DNA from 2 places in the Enterobacter sp. 186315 genome. Region 2 is predicted to be linked to the other one. Evidence: predicted binding sites of a transcription regulator. Region 2 holds the regulator's gene; the other holds the start of a gene.
What was found. Region 2 encodes Fur, which represses iron uptake genes when iron is present. Its sites were predicted from a motif close to ATAATAATGAGAACNACTATCAA; they were not measured.
Positions count from the first base shown of each region.

Region 1 (8,290 bases), on a different contig from region 2:
GATAGAGCACGTGGACAAAGTCCGGCTTGATATAGTCAAGAATACGCTGGTAGTGGGTCACGATGATGAACGAGCGGTTGCCGTCGCGCAGGGAGTTAACGCCGTCGGCGACAATCTTCAGGGCGTCGATATCCAGCCCGGAGTCGGTTTCGTCAAGAATACACAGCTCGGGTTCCAGCACCGCCATTTGCAGAATGTCGTTACGCTTTTTCTCACCGCCGGAGAAACCGACGTTGACGGAACGGGTCAGCAGATCTTCCGGCATTTTCAGCAGCTTGATCTTCTCTTCCATCAGATCCTGGAAGTCAAAACGGTCGAGCGCCTCCAGCCCACGGTATTTACGCACCGCGTTCAGCGCCGTTTGCAGAAAGAACTGGTTGCTGACGCCGGGAATTTCCACCGGATACTGGAAGGCCATAAAGATGCCCTCGCCCGCGCGATCTTCCGGGGACATCTCCAGCAGATCTTTGCCGTTAAACGCCACCGAACCGCTCGTCACTTCGTAATCTTCGCGCCCTGCCAGCGTCGCGGAAAGCGTACTTTTCCCGGAGCCGTTCGGCCCCATGATGGCGTGAACTTCCCCCGGTTTGACGTCAAAATTCAGCCCACGCAGGATCTCTTTGTCTTCCACGCTTACCTGTAAATCTTTAATGCTTAACATGTGCTTTCCTTAACCGACGCTGTGTTCAAGACTAATGGCGAGGAGTTTTTGTGCTTCAACGGCAAATTCCAGCGGCAGTTCAGAGAACACGTCCTTACAGAAGCCGTTCACAATCATTGATATCGCATCTTCTTCGCTGATGCCGCGTTGCAGGCAGTAGAAGAGCTGATCTTCACCGATGCGCGAGGTGGTCGCCTCGTGCTCAAGCTGGGCGCTGTTGTTGCGGCATTCCACATACGGGAAGGTATGCGCGCCGCAGTCGGCACCGATCAGCATCGAGTCGCACTGGGTGAAGTTACGGGCGTTGGTCGCCGTCGGCATGATTTTCACCAGCCCGCGATAGCTGTTCTGGCTGTGCCCGGCGGAGATGCCCTTCGAGATGATGGTCGATTTGGTGTTTTTACCAATGTGGATCATCTTGGTGCCGGTATCGGCCTGCTGATGGCCGCTGGTCAGCGCCACCGAGTAAAACTCACCGATGGAGTTATCCCCGCGCAGAATACAGCTTGGGTATTTCCAGGTGATCGCGGAGCCGGTCTCGGACTGGGTCCAGGACATTTTGCTGTTTTCGCCTTCGCACAGGGCGCGTTTGGTGACGAAGTTCAGGATACCGCCGGTATTGCCGTCGCCCGGGAACCAGTTCTGCACCGTGGAGTATTTCACCTCGGCGTCTTTGTGGATGATGACTTCCACCACCGCCGCGTGCAGCTGATAGCTGTCGCGTACCGGGGCGGAGCAGCCTTCGATGTAGCTCACGTAGCTCCCTTCATCGGCCACCAGGATGGTGCGTTCAAACTGCCCGGTTTTTTCAGCGTTGATACGGAAATAGGTCGACAGCTCCATCGGACAGCGCACGCCCTTCGGCACGTAGATAAAGGTGCCGTCTGAGGCCACCGCCGCGTTAAGCGCCGCGAAGAAGTTATCGTTACTCGGCACCACGGTACCGATGTACTTTTTCACCAGCTCCGGGTGATCGTGAATGGCTTCGCCGAAGGAGCAGAAGATGATCCCCTGCTCTGCGAGCTTCTCGCGATAGGTGGTCGCGACCGATACGGAGTCAAAAATGGCGTCGACCGCCACCTCTTTACCCTCGCGCACGGGTACGCCGAGCTGGTTGAACGCCTCTTCCACCTCTTTGCTGAGGAAGCTGTTATCGGCACCGGTTTGCTGCACCGCGCCGGGCTGCGAGGCGCAGGTGTCATCACAGCTACCGCAGGATGGCGCAGAGTAATAGCTGTAATCCTGATAGTTGAGCTTGTCGTAGTGGGCTTTTAGCCAGTGCGGCTCTTCCATCTCCAGCCAGGCGCGGAAGGCGCTCAGGCGAAACTCCAGCATCCATTCAGGTTCGTTACGTTTGGCCGAAATCGCCCGCACGACATCTTCGTTGATGCCTTTAGCCAGCTCGTCGGTTTGCAGCGTGGTAAAGAAGCCCTCTTTATAGTTGAGGTGCCCGCCGCTCCAGGTGTTGACATCGTCAGTTGCTTCAGTATTACGAGACATAGTACCGCCTATACCCCAAAGCTTTCGCCGCAGCCGCATTCGTTCTGGGCTTTCGGGTTATGAAATTTGAATAACTGGTTTAAACCTTCGCGAACGTAGTCGACTTCGGTTCCATCGATAAAAGGCATTGCCTGAAGCGCGACAAACAGCTTCGCGCCGTCGGTTTCAAACACCAGGTCGTCTTTCGCAGGCTCGGTGACGGTGTCCAGCACGTAGCCAAAACCGGCACAGCCGGTCTGCTTAACGCCTAAACGCACGCCGAGGATCTCCGGCTTTTTAGCCACCAGTTCGTGAATATGCGCCGCCGCCGCTGGCGTTAGCGTTAAGCCGCGCCAGGTGAAGTCGGCAGGGTTAAAGGTTTCTGAATGCAATTCCATAGGTCCACCTCATGTATTGAGCCACCAGGGCATAACACTATGTTAGTGATAACGATTATCACTTCAACCCCCTGACAGCAGGGGCTTTCCGCTAAATCGCCCTTTTTGGCTACTTTTATTAAGCATAGACCCTGATGAGACAGGGCGACGGGATGGATTTAAATGTTCAATGCATTGATAGATAATGCATTTATTGACGATAGAGAGGCTGATTTGCGGAAATACAAAATATGCATCGGAAATGCCTATTTTTAGGATAGCTTTTGCGGGGGTCGTAACTTTGCGGTGAAATAAAGAAACAAAGGCCCTTCCGGACCCTATACTCAATCGTGGAAAGACACCGCAAAGCCCTGTTCCCGCCAGTGGTCGAGCTGCTCCTGCTGGCGCGCAGTCGGTGGTTTCCCGGTCCAGACAAAAATACTTTGCCCCGGGAAAAGTTCCGGACGCGGAGAATCGATAGGCTCGGCCAGAACGTCTATATGCCAGCCTTTGTGCGCGAGTCGCGCTGCTTCCAGCCATAAATGAGTGCGGTCGTCGCACTCCCAGCCAATCAACAATGCGTCTTTACCCGCTTTCTTACGCGATTCCGCAAGCGATGCAATAGCAAATTCAATTAGCACGCCGTCCAGCAGGCTCGCCATGTGGCGCACCGTGTTCTGATCCTGATTCATGCGCTGACGCACGGGGGTAATGATGTTATCGATAAGCTCGTCCATCGCGTGATCGCGACGGAATTCAGCAATTTTAGCGCGCAGCCTGGCGGGGCTGGCGTAGCGCACGACGAGCATCATCTCTTCCTGGAAGGTGGCCCAGTTACCCTGAGTCATCACATCTTTGTTTTCCAGCAGAGCTTTCACTTTACCGACCGACACGCCGCTTTTCATCAGGCGTTTGATCTCTTCGATGCGCAGGATATCTTCATCGTCGAACTGACGATGGCCACCTTCGCTTCGCTGCGGCTTCAACAAACCATAACGGCGCTGCCAGGCACGCAGCGTAACGGGGTTGATACCGCATCGTTCGGCGACTTCACCGATACTGTAATAGGCCATTAACTCCCTCACGCTCAATACTTCCATACCCAACCTTACCAGATTGTACAAACCATTTGTATAACTAAGACCGTTTTAAGATACAAGTGAATGGTGTTTAGGCCATCCACTCGTTAATACATTGTTGTATAAATTTAGCCTCAGGTACAGCTAACCATTCACAATCTTAATGTATTGGTCAAAAATCAAACTTCTTCTCAGGCCACGCAATGACCGGGATACCGCCCAGGCGAGGGCTGGCAAACAGGTGGCCCTGGAACTGAGAAATGCCAGCCGATTCCAGCCACATCCACTCCTCTGCCTGCTCAACCCCCACCGCACAGAACTCAATTTCCAGCGATGCACAACATTTGATGATAGCTTGTACAATGGCCTGTCGCGGGCCGCTTTTGTGTACATTGGCAATCAGATCACGATTAATCTTAATTCTGTCCGGCTGGAACTGGGCAAGCAGCTGTAGCCCGGCAAATCCCGCACCAAAATGGTCAATGGTGACGCTGATCCCGGCGATTTTCAGCTCTCTGACGGAGCGTTTGAATTCATCAAAGCGGGAAATCGCCTCGCTTTCCGTAAACTCAATCACGATTTGCTCGGGCACAAACCCGTTCGCCTCTATGGCCGTTAACAGAAAATCGACCGCGTTTGGCACTTCTACCAGCGTCATCGGCAGCAGGTTAAGGGCCAGGCGCTGCGTTTGCAGCCCAAGCGCGCTGGCCATCGACAGGGCAACCTGCTTGCTTTTCAGATCGGACTCATAGAGCGCAGCACCGGATAATCCCTCGAAATAGGCTTGTGGAGATCCCCCCTCGGGCGTGCGAACTAACGCCTCCCAGGTCACCACCTGCTGCATGAACGGGTCAACGATAGGCTGAAACGCAAAGCTACAGTCCGCCCCTTTCGCGACAACGGCTGGCATGGCTGACAGCGGCGTTTCTTCCGGGATGAAGTCCCAGGAATCTGAAGGCGGCAGCTCGAAATAGTTCGCTTTTTCCGTAGCCTCTACGAAGGTGCGGAAAAATTGCAGCGCGCGATCGTTATAGGTCAGCTGATAGCGGGTCGTGCCTTTATCCAGCACCTGTTGCAGCACTTCGTCGCGATCGTATTTGCGTAGATCGAACAGCTCCATGCCGACGTTGCCAAAACGTCGCGATGGCCCATGGTCGCGCAGCAGTTCGACCAGATTGTGGTGGCGCGGGTCGCGACAAATACTCTCATAAATCGCCGTGACGCTCTCTTCCGGCCCCTCCAGCAGCTGGAAAAAATGGGTGCCGTTAAACAGCAAAATTCCGGAGACACTGGCGTATTGGTTTGTACTATTTGCAGCAGCTACCATGTCCTCCAGCGCTTTCACTGGAACGTCCTCGCAGATATGACTGCGGTAAATGATGGTTGTTAGCATACTGTTCCTGGAAGTTAGAGGATGGTCCACACGAATGTGTGGGCAAGGTTCTGTTATAGCACATTAATTGCCCAACAAATAATTTACATCTCAATGATTTACACTATTGACAATGTCAATATTCACGCCTGTACAGGTATGTCCGGCCACAACATTTTGTACAATATATTCTGTCAAATCCACAACAAAATGTGACAACGCAACCCACTGAATAGTAACAACTTTATAAAATATATCCTAAAATCTTTAAAAATCTGTACATTTTGGATGTACAGATTTGAAAAAAGTGTATACCTTAATTGTAACGTTAGTGATTACAGTTTTTTACAGGAGCGAAACATGCAGCAAAACGGTTACGTCGCAGATTCCGCAGCAGCCATTGCACAGTATTTCGAGAAAGCCGCGATGCCTACTCAACAGGAAACGCTGGGCCAGGTCGTTGTAGAAATCCTGAGCGACGGGCGAAACCTGAATCGCAAATCGCTCTGCACCAAACTTTTAAGTCGCCTCGAAAAGGCCAACGGCCCGGAAGAGGAACAACATTATCACATGCTGCTTGGTCTGCTTTTTGAACGGTAACGTATGAATAGCAGTGACACAGACCTGCTGATCGACAAACTTCTCGGTGAGGCCGTCCTTTCTCTTCTGAAAGAGCGGGGGCCGATTACAACCGATGCACTGGTTCAGCGTCTGCGTGAGATGAAAGCACATGAGCAGGATCCCCGGCGGCGGGAGACACTCGCGATGGTGATTGCCGAGATTGGCGATAACAATCATCCCTTTAAGCGTCGCAGAGCCGCTCAAGGAAGACATGAAAGAGAGGGATCTCTCAAAAACAAACGAGACAATGTAGTGCCGTTATTTGGTGAAGGAAAACCGTCAGATCCAAAGAAAATACATTGACTACAACTTAACAGCTACGGTGAGAACAAATGAGACAAAATATTCAGCTTCAACCCGAATACCATTCTGCTTTTTTGGATAGTGCGTTATCGGAGTACTTCCGTCACGCCGGCGATCGATTTGCTGAAGAGTCCGCTGTTTTTTCTAATGCAGTACGCTGCGTCCTCGCCTCTGAGGGCCATTTAACCAACAAAGCCATTATCCTGTGGCTGATCCAGACTCTGGAAGCGACAGACGATGTCGTGAAGGCCGATGTGATCCGCAAAACGCTGGAGATTGTCGTCGGCTATACGATGGACGATCTGTAATCAGACGCTCTGCCCCTATCTAACGTGTCATCGTCACTTGTGACGAACTCGCTGACGATGACACGCCTCCCCTCTGCAAAATCCCTGTAAAACCCTGTTATGCCTGTGTGGCACGGATCCTGCTTACTCCCGCTGACGGGACTGGCGTGTGCCAGTTAAAAGTAGCTTCATTTCTTAACAGGTCTGTTATTGATGAAAAAAATCGCAAGCGTCTGCCCCTACTGCGGTGCGGGCTGCAAACTCAATCTTGTCGTAGAAAATAACCGTATTATCCGTGCCGAAGCGGCAAACGGCGTCACTAACCAGGGAACGCTGTGCCTGAAAGGCTTTTACGGCTGGGATTTTCTTAACGACACCCGCCTCCTCACCCCTCGCTTAACCCAGCCGATGATCCGCTATCGTAAAGGCGACCCTTTCACCCCGGTCAGCTGGGACGAAGCCATCCGCTATACCGCGAAAAAGCTGAACAGCATCAAAGAGCAGTACGGCCCTCGCGCCATCATGACCACCGGCTCGTCCCGCGGAACGGGTAACGAAACCAACTATGTGATGCAGAAATTTGCCCGCGCGGTGCTCAACACCAATAACGTGGACTGCTGCGCCCGCGTCTGCCACGGCCCCTCCGTTGCCGGGCTACAGGAAACCCTCGGCAACGGGGCGATGAGTAACTCCATCAACGACATTGAGAACTCACAGTGCCTGCTGATCTTTGGCTACAACTGTGCGGACTCGCATCCGATTGTGGCCCGACGGGTGCTCAAAGCACGAGAAAACGGCGCCAAAATTATCGTCTGCGATCCGCGCCGCATTGAAACCGCCCGCATCGCCGACCAGCATTTGCAGCTTAACAACGGCAGCAACATGGCGCTGGTCAACGCGTTCGGTTACGTGCTGCTGGAAGAAGAGCTGTACGACAAAAGCTACGTGGCCCGCTTCACCGAAGGGCTGGAGGCCTACCGCGAGGCGGTCAAAGATTACGCGCCAGAGAAGGTGGAGCATCTGACGGGGATCGCCGCGCGCGACGTGCGCCAGGCGATGCGCACCTTCGCCGCCGCGCCGTCCGCTACGGTGATGTGGGGCATGGGCGTGACCCAGTTTGGTCAGGCGGTGGACGTGGTGAAAGGCTTGTCCAGCCTCGCGCTGCTGACCGGCAACCTCGGTCGCCCGGCGGTGGGCGTCGGCCCGGTTCGCGGACAAAACAACGTGCAGGGCGCCTGCGACATGGGCGTGCTGCCCAACATGTTCCCCGGCTATCAGGACGTAACCGACCCGGCGGTGCGACAAAAATTTGCCGACGCCTGGGGCATTGACGTTAACAGCATGGACACCCGTGTCGGCACGCGCATTACCGAAGTGCCGCACCTGGCGCTGGAGGGCAAAATCAAAGCCTATTACATCATGGGGGAAGATCCGCTTCAGACCGAAGCTGACCTCGGCCTGGTGCGCAGCGGTTTTGACGCGCTCGACTTCGTGGTGGTACAGGACATCTTTATGACCAAAACCGCCGAAGTTGCCGACGTGCTGCTCCCCGCGACCTCATGGGGTGAACACGGCGGCGTCTTTACCTGCGCCGACCGTGGCTTCCAGCGCTTTGGCAAGGCCATCGAGCCCGTGGGGAACGTCAAGCGCGACTGGGAGATTATCAGCCTGCTGGCAGCCGACATGGGCTATCCGATGCAGTACGAATCTGAACGCCAGATCTGGGATGAGATGCGCGCGCTGTGCCCGCTGTTCTACGGCGTCACCTGGGAGAAAATGGGCGAGATGGGACACGTTCAGTGGCCCTGCCCGGAGCTGGACCATCCCGGGACGCCCTTCCTTTATAAGGAGAACAAGTTCGACACCCCGAGCGGCAAAGGTCAGCTGTTTGCCACCGCCTGGCGCGCGCCTGCGGAGATACCGGATGCGCAGTACCCTCTGGTGCTGTGCACGGTTCGCGAAGTGGGCCACTACTCCTGCCGCTCGATGACCGGAAACTGTGCCGCCCTGCAAAGCCTGGCCGACGAACCGGGACGGGTACAGATGCACCCGGCGGATGCCCAGGAGTACGGGATCCGCGACGGTCAGCTGGTCTGGGTGCGCTCGCGACG
Region 1 covers NZ_JBPTTK010000001.1:138,304-146,593, reverse strand. The annotation lists gene sufC (Fe-S cluster assembly ATPase SufC) at 1-661, opposite strand, end outside; gene sufB (Fe-S cluster assembly protein SufB) at 671-2,161, opposite strand; gene sufA (Fe-S cluster assembly scaffold SufA) at 2,170-2,538, opposite strand; gene ACSVHP_RS00675 (MerR family transcriptional regulator) at 2,862-3,590, opposite strand; gene ACSVHP_RS00670 (diguanylate phosphodiesterase) at 3,769-4,989, opposite strand; gene ycgZ (regulatory protein YcgZ) at 5,329-5,568, shown strand; gene ACSVHP_RS00660 (hypothetical protein) at 5,572-5,892, shown strand; gene ACSVHP_RS00655 (biofilm development regulator YmgB/AriR family protein) at 5,922-6,200, shown strand; gene fdhF (formate dehydrogenase subunit alpha) at 6,393-8,290, shown strand, end outside.
Region 1: the regulator Fur is predicted to act here: its motif matches at 2,578-2,600, upstream of sufA (Fe-S cluster assembly scaffold SufA).

Region 2 (8,290 bases):
ACTGGTGGATGCTGATCCCACAGGGTCTGGTGTTCTTCGTTATCTACTACGTGGTGTTCCGTTTCACTATCACCAAATTCAACCTGATGACTCCGGGCCGCGAGCTGGCCGTTGCCGGTAGCGAAGCGGATGGTCAGGACGTGAACGTGAGCGCGGATAAAGAGCAGGATGTGGCAGGCCTGGCGCGTCAGTACATCGCCGCTGTGGGTGGCTCTGACAACCTGACCGGTATCGACGCCTGTATCACCCGTCTGCGTCTGAACGTGAAAGACTCTTCTCTGGTGAACGAAGCGCTGGCAAAACGTCTGGGTGCGTCGGGTGTTATCCGCCTGAACAAAACCAGCGTGCAGATTATCGTTGGCTTCGTGGCCGAGAAAATTGCTAACGCGATGAAAACCACCGGCCCGGTCGCGGCAGCAGAAGCGACAGCGGCTCCGGCAGCGGCGCCAGCGGCAGCCAAACCGCAGGCAGTACCGAACGCAACGACCATCGCCGCGCTGGTTTCTCCAGTGACCGGTGAAGTGGTGGCGCTGGAGCAGGTGCCTGACGAAGCCTTTGCCAGCAAAGCGGTCGGTGACGGTATCGCGGTGAAACCAACGGATAAAACCGTGGTATCTCCGGCTGCTGGGACTATCGTTAAAATCTTCAACACCAACCATGCGTTCTGTCTGGAAACGGAGAAAGGCGCGGAAATCGTTGTCCACATGGGTATCGATACCGTTGCGCTGAACGGGCAGGGCTTTACTCGCCTGGTGGAAGAGGGGGCTGAAGTGGTGGCAGGCCAGCCGATCCTGAGTATGGATCTGGAGTTCCTGAACGCTAACGCACGCTCTATGATTAGCCCGGTGGTTTGCAGCAACATCGACGACTTCAGCGGCCTGGTGCTTCAGGCGAAAGGTCAGGTTGTTGCAGGCCAAACGCCACTGTACGAGATTAAAGGCAAGTAATCGTTCCTGAGTAGAATCATGCCTTACGCGGCGGGGGAAAACCTCCGCCGCTTTTTTTTGCAGCAAATGCCCCCATTATTTACATCCTGGACGTTTTAAAGGGTTGTCACTGCGTCCGGCTTATAAGATCATATGCCGTTATACGTTGTTTACGCTTTGAGGAACCTGCGATGAGTGAGGCTGAAGCCCGCCCGAGTAACTTTATTCGCCAGATCATCGATGAAGATCTGGCCAGTGGTAAGCACACCACGGTCCATACCCGTTTCCCGCCGGAGCCAAACGGCTACCTGCACATCGGTCACGCGAAATCCATCTGCCTGAACTTTGGCATCGCGCAAGACTATCAGGGCCAGTGCAACCTGCGCTTCGATGACACCAATCCAGTAAAAGAAGACATCGAATACGTTGAGTCCATCAAGAACGACGTGCAATGGCTGGGCTTCAACTGGTCTGGCGATATCTGCTACTCCTCTGACTATTTCGATCAGCTGTACGCTTACGCGGTTGAACTGATCAACAAAGGGCTGGCGTATGTCGACGAACTCTCTGCTGACGAGATCCGCGAATACCGCGGCACGCTGACCGCGCCGGGTAAAAACAGCCCGTACCGCGATCGCAGCGTGGAAGAGAACCTGGCGCTGTTTGAAAAAATGCGTGCAGGTGGCTTCGAAGAGGGCAAAGCCTGTCTGCGTGCCAAAATCGACATGGCCTCTCCGTTTATCGTGATGCGCGATCCGGTGCTGTACCGCATTAAGTTTGCGGAACACCACCAGACCGGCAACAAGTGGTGCATCTACCCGATGTACGACTTCACCCACTGCATCAGCGATGCGCTGGAAGGCATTACCCACTCGCTGTGTACGCTGGAGTTCCAGGACAACCGTCGTCTGTACGACTGGGTGCTGGATAACATCACCATCCCTGTGCATCCGCGTCAGTACGAGTTCTCTCGTCTGAATCTGGAATACACCGTGATGTCCAAGCGCAAGCTGAACCTGCTGGTCACCGACAAGCACGTTGAAGGCTGGGACGATCCGCGTATGCCGACCATCTCCGGTCTGCGTCGTCGCGGCTACACTTCTGCCTCTATTCGCGAGTTCTGTAAGCGTATCGGCGTGACCAAGCAGGACAACACCATTGAGATTGCCTCTCTGGAATCCTGCATACGTGAAGATCTGAACGAGAACGCACCACGCGCGATGGCGGTTATCGATCCGGTTAAGCTGGTTATCGAAAACTACCCGCAGGGCGAGAGCGAGCTGGTGACTATGCCTAACCATCCGAGCAAGCCGGAAATGGGCAGCCGTGACGTGCCGTTCAGCGCTGAAATCTGGATCGACCGTGCTGACTTCCGCGAAGAGGCGAACAAGCAGTACAAGCGTCTGGTGCTGGGCAAAGAGGTGCGTCTGCGTAACGCTTACGTCATCAAAGCCGAGCGCGTAGAGAAAGACGCAGAAGGCAACATCACCACCATCTTCTGTACTTACGACGCTGAAACGCTGAGCAAGGATCCGGCGGACGGTCGCAAAGTGAAAGGCGTTATCCACTGGGTCAGCGCTGCCCACGCGCTGCCGGTTGAAATCCGTCTGTACGATCGTCTGTTCAGCGTGCCTAACCCGGGCGCGGCTGACGACTTCCTGGCGACCATCAACCCGGAATCTCTGGTAATCAAACAGGGCTACGCTGAACCGTCGCTGAAAAATGCTGAAATCAGCAAAGCGTACCAGTTTGAGCGTGAAGGCTACTTCTGCCTCGACAGCCGCTACAGCACCGCGGAAAAACCGGTATTTAACCGTACCGTCGGTCTGCGTGATACCTGGGCGAAAGCAGGCGAATAATAACGCCGAACAGGTCAATGAGAAACAAACGCCGCATCTGCGGCGTTTTTTTTATTTAACGATCATGCCTTTATTGGCGTTAATAATAAACCGACCTCGAAATAACAGGTCAATGAGCTGCTACTTATTTTACTCAAAAAAAGTTTATATCTTTGCGGGAACATTAAAACGTGAAAAATTAACGCCCGTGCAGGTTATTACCCCCTGAATTTAATCGCTTTCCCTTATAAATCCTCGCCTCTCGCTAAATGTTACAAAGCACTACTAATTATGTGCACTTCGTCATAATCCTGACTTTTGCCCGCTAAAAAGCGTTGATAATTCGCGTCGCGAAAAATAACCTAAAGACGGTAGTTAATTCGAGGGTATTTCTAACTACCCCTGACCAATCGGTCTTTTTATTTTTCGCCGTTTTAGGCGTTTTAATTCGTCAAAGAGGAATAATCTATGCGTACGTTCAGTGGCAAACGTAGTGCGCTGGCGCTGGCTATTGCCGGTGTGACAGCAATGTCGGGCCTGATTGTTGTTCCACAGGCACAGGCAGAAGGTTTCGTCGATGATTCTACCCTCACGGGCGGTATTTATTACTGGCAGCGTGAACGTGACCGTAAAGACGTCAGGGAAGATAAATATAAAACCAACCTTGCTCACTCCACCTGGAACGCCAACCTGGACTTCCAGTCAGGCTATGCCGCCGATATGTTCGGTCTGGATATTGCGGCATTCACCGCCATTGAAATGGCTGAAAACGGCGACAGCGGCCACCCGAACGAAATTGCTTTCTCCTCCAGTAACAAAGCCTATAAAGAAGACTGGTCAGGTGATAAGAGCGGTATCAGCCTCTATAAAGCGGCTGCGAAATTCAAATATGGCCCGGTCTGGGCGCGCGGTGGTTATATTCAGCCAACCGGACAAACGCTATTAGCACCACACTGGAGCTTTATGCCGGGTACTTATCAGGGGGCAGAAGCCGGGGCTAATTTCGATTATGGCGATGCGGGCGCGCTGAGCTTCTCCTATATGTGGACCAACGAGTACAAAGCGCCGTGGCACATTGAGATGGACAAGTTCTATCAAAATGACAGAAAGACCAAAGTCGATTACCTGCACTCGCTGGGCGCGAAGTATGACTTTAAAAACGACCTGGTGCTCGAAGCCGCATTCGGCCAGGCGGAAGGCTATATCGATCAGTACTTCGCGAAAGCCAGCTACAAATTTGATATCGCCGGTAGCCCGCTGAGCACCAGCTATCAGTTCTACGGCACCCGCGATAAAGCCAGTAACGGCACCGTGAACGACATTTACGACGGCACCGCATGGTTGCAGGCGCTGACCTTCGGGTACAAGGTCGGGCAGGTGGATTTACGTCTGGAAGGGACCTGGGTTAAGGCGGAAGGCCAGCAGGGCTACTTCCTGCAACGTATGACGCCAACCTACGCCTCTTCAAACGGTCGTCTGGATATCTGGTGGGATAATCGCTCTGACTTCAACACCGATGGCGAAAAAGCGGTCTTCTTCGGCGCGATGTATGATCTGAAGAACTGGAACCTGCCGGGCTGGGCGGTGGGCGCGTCTTACGCTTACGCATGGGATGCAAAACCTGCCGATATGGCTACCCCGGACGCCTACTACGATCCGAACTACCGCCTGAAAGAGTCTTCTTATAGCCTGGACGCGATGTACACCGTTCAGGATGGCCGTGCGAAAGGCACGATGTTCAAACTGCACTTCACCCAGTACGACAACCACTCCGATATCCCAAGCTACGAGGGCGGTTACGGCAACATCTTCCAGGATGAACGTGACGTGAAATTCATGGTCATTGCCCCATTCACTATCTTCTGATGAACCTTCCGGCGGGCTGAGTCCCGCCGACATGGAGACTGAACATGATGAAAAAAATGGTTATTGTCGGGCTGCTGGCGTCGGGGCTGGTGGCGTGCGCGCAGCCGCAGGCCGCTAAAGAGGATTCCCGTCTGAAAGAGGCGTACAGCGCCTGCATTAATACGGCGGAAGGGTCGCCAGAGAAGATTGAAGCCTGCCAGAGCGTGCTGAACGTGCTGAAGAAAGAGAAGGCGCACGAGCAGTTTGCTAATCAGGAAAACGTCCGCGTGATGGATTACCAGGCCTGTATTCAGGCGCGTAAAACCGGTAACGATCAGGAAGTGGCAAAGCGCTGCGATCGGATTTGGGACGAGATACGCAATAACAATAAATAAGTTGTTGTCATCATCATGCCCGGTGGCGCAGCGCCACCGGGCTTTTTTAATGCAAAAAAAAGCCAACCTTGCGGCTGGCTCAGAGTATGAAAGCTTGCTTACTTCGCGTCGTGCGCGTGATCGTTCTCGCGGCAATCGCCTTCAGCACAGTGGCCGTACAGGTACAGGCTGTGGTTGGTCAGGCGGATGCCGTGACGGGCTGCGATTTCACGCTGGCGTGATTCGATAGAATCATCGCTAAATTCAATAACCTTGCCGCAGTCGAGGCAGATCAGGTGATCGTGGTGATGCTGCTGGGTCAGTTCGAAAACAGATTTACCGCCTTCGAAGTTATGACGGGTAACAATGCCCGCGTCATCAAACTGGTTCAGCACGCGATAAACGGTTGCCAGTCCAATTTCTTCACCCATGTCGATAAGACGCTTATAAAGGTCTTCCGCACTGACATGGTGATTGTTTGGCCCCTGAAGGACTTCAAGGATTTTTAACCGAGGAAGCGTAACTTTCAGGCCAGCCTTCTTTAGTGCGGTGTTGTTGTCTGTCATGCGGAATCTGTCCTGTTGCTAAACAATTCACTTCTAAGGAAGAAGTGACTGAGAATGCGCCTGGGATAATGCGTATCATTATAGAACTGCCATGGCTAAATGAAAACTGCAAGTCTCAAGCAAAATATGCGTATAAAAACGTGGGATCACCGACAAACTTGTCCGATGTCATCCACTTTAACTCGGGGGATATTGTACAGGTCTGAGCGAAAAAGTTAAAAGTTTGTAGCAATTAATTTAATCGGTTTCACCTGGAAACGGGCGCAACCGAAGCTGCGCCACCGGGATATCAGGCGTTGAGAATGTCGTCGAGGTTCAGCTCTTCGCGAACCTGCTTCACCCATTTTTCAACGCGTTCAGCGGTCAGTTCTGGCTGACGGTCTTCATCGATGGCCAGACCAACGAAGTGGTCGTCATCTGCCAGACCTTTAGAGGCTTCGAAGTGATAGCCTGCGGTTGGCCAGTGGCCCACGATGGCCGCGCCGCGTGGTTCAATGATGTCGCGAATGGTGCCCAGCGCGTCACAGAAGTATTCCGCGTAGTCTTCCTGATCGCCACAGCCGAACAGTGCAACCAGCTTGCCGTTGAAATCAACCTCTTCCAGCGTCGGGAAGAAATCGTCCCAGTCACACTGCGCTTCGCCGTAGTACCAGGTTGGAATACCCAGCAGCAGGATGTCATAGCCTTCGAGATCTTCTTTGCTGCTCTTGGCGATGTCGTGCACATCGGCAACGTCTTTACCGAGCTGTTTTTGAATGTTTTTTGCGATGTTTTCGGTATTGCCGGTATCACTGCCGAAGAAAATGCCGATGATTGCCATGAGTAAAATAACCTCTTGAAACTTAATGGTATGGTGGCGCAATTTGTCCACGGATAAGGGCAATAATAGCAGAACAGACAACCCTGCGGAAACAGCTATCACGCAGGACTGCACTCTCTGCTACATGAAAAAAGAGGATAAAGGGGATTTTAAGACTTATGCCTTGCCGTGCAGCTGTTCAAGCTGGGCGATCAGCATCTCTTCAATCAGCTCGCTGCGGCTGATGTCGCGGGCGCTGGCCAGCTCGTTTAACGCGTCAACGGCATCGGCGTTGAGCTTTAATTCGACGCGCTTAAGCCCACGATTTTTATCGCGTTTAAGCTGGTTGCGTTTATTGATACGCAGCTGTTCATCACGCGAAAGCGGATTTGTCTTAGGACGTCCCGGGCGACGCTCATTCGCGAACAGATCTATTGTCGTGCGGTCCGTTTGTTCTTTGGCCATGATTTTGAGACTTCGGGGGAAAACAAGCCGCCCTGCTATAGCCCGGGCGATAAGCGCGCCATCATACATCACCGAAAACGGCACGCCAACGACTGGAAGCCCGCGGCCTTCCAGTCGCTGCCTTTTTAATCAATTAGCGGTATCAGAGAGATAGCGGCGGATGGCGCGCAGCACGGCGTCCGGTTTTTCGGCATGAACCCAGTGTCCGGCACCGGCGATCACATGCGCGCGCGCCTCGGGGAACTGCTTAAGCAATTCATCGCGGCAGGCTTCGGTAACGTACGGCGAATTACCGCCGCGCACGAAGAGGGTAGGGTGGTGCCAGGCCGGAACCGGCTCCCAGCCGACGATATGGGGATACTGATCCCAGAGCACCGGCACGTTGAAGCGCCACTCGCCGTCGACGAAGGATTTCAGCAAAAACTGCACCACGCCTTCTTCGTCCAGATGTTCACGCATTATTGCGGCAGCCTGCTGGCGCGTGGCGACACCCGCCTGTGTGACCGCGTTGATGGCGGCAAAAATCTCGTCGTGGCGGCGCACGTGGTAATCCACGGGGGCGACGTCAATCACCACCAGGCCCGCAATACGTTCAGGCGCAAGCGCCGTCAGCGCCATTACCGCTTTGCCGCCCATTGAATGCCCGATCAGCGTCACCTTTTCGAGGTTATTGGCATCCAGCGTATCCAGAAGATCCTGCGCCATCGCCGGGTAGGTCATCTCCGGGGAGCGCCCGGAAAGTCCGTGATTACGCATATCCACCTGAAGGATGTCGTGATCGCTTACCAGATCGCGCGCCAGTACGCCCAGGTTATCCAGGCTGCCAAACAGGCCGTGAACCAGTACGATGGGAGAATTATTGTTCGGCGATTGTGCAGATTGCGCTCGGGTATTCAATTTCATGGCAAAGTTCTTTTTTTACGTATGTCAGGTTAGGGTATCATGTTGACCATTCTGCCGCCCGGCTGCAAGGATCCAGTTTAATCTGACTTTTGCCGCCAACCCGGCTTGACGCTATCCGCTGTTGGGATTTGACCTTATACTCCCAACGACTTGTATTCAGATAAGATATCGCACTGGATTAAGATGAAAACAATCGAAGTTGATGACGAACTCTATCAGTATATCGCCAGCCAGACGCGGCATATCGGGGAGAGCGCGTCAGACATTTTACGGCGCATGCTTAAAATTTCCGCCGCCTCACAGCCTGTCACTCCCGTCGCGAAAGATGTCGTGTCTCAGACAAGCGTAGCCGCCCCGGCCAAACCTGCCGCGATCCCGGCGAAAGACAAAGTCCGCGCCATGCGCGAGCTGCTGCTTTCCGACGAATACGCTGAGCAGAAAAAAGCGGTTAACCGCTTTATGCTGGTGCTGTCTACACTCTACTCACTGGATAACAAAGCGTTTGCCGAAGCGACCGAGTCGCTGCATGGCCGCACGCGCGTCTATTTCGCGGGTGACGAGCAGACGCTGTTAC
Region 2 covers NZ_JBPTTK010000013.1:37,350-45,639, reverse strand. The annotation lists gene nagE (N-acetylglucosamine-specific PTS transporter subunit IIBC) at 1-947, shown strand, start outside; gene glnS (glutamine--tRNA ligase) at 1,118-2,785, shown strand; gene chiP (chitoporin ChiP) at 3,233-4,630, shown strand; gene chiQ (ChiQ/YbfN family lipoprotein) at 4,678-5,004, shown strand; gene fur (ferric iron uptake transcriptional regulator) at 5,103-5,549, opposite strand; gene fldA (flavodoxin FldA) at 5,839-6,369, opposite strand; gene ybfE (LexA regulated protein) at 6,526-6,813, opposite strand; gene ybfF (esterase) at 6,943-7,716, opposite strand; gene seqA (replication initiation negative regulator SeqA) at 7,900-8,290, shown strand, end outside.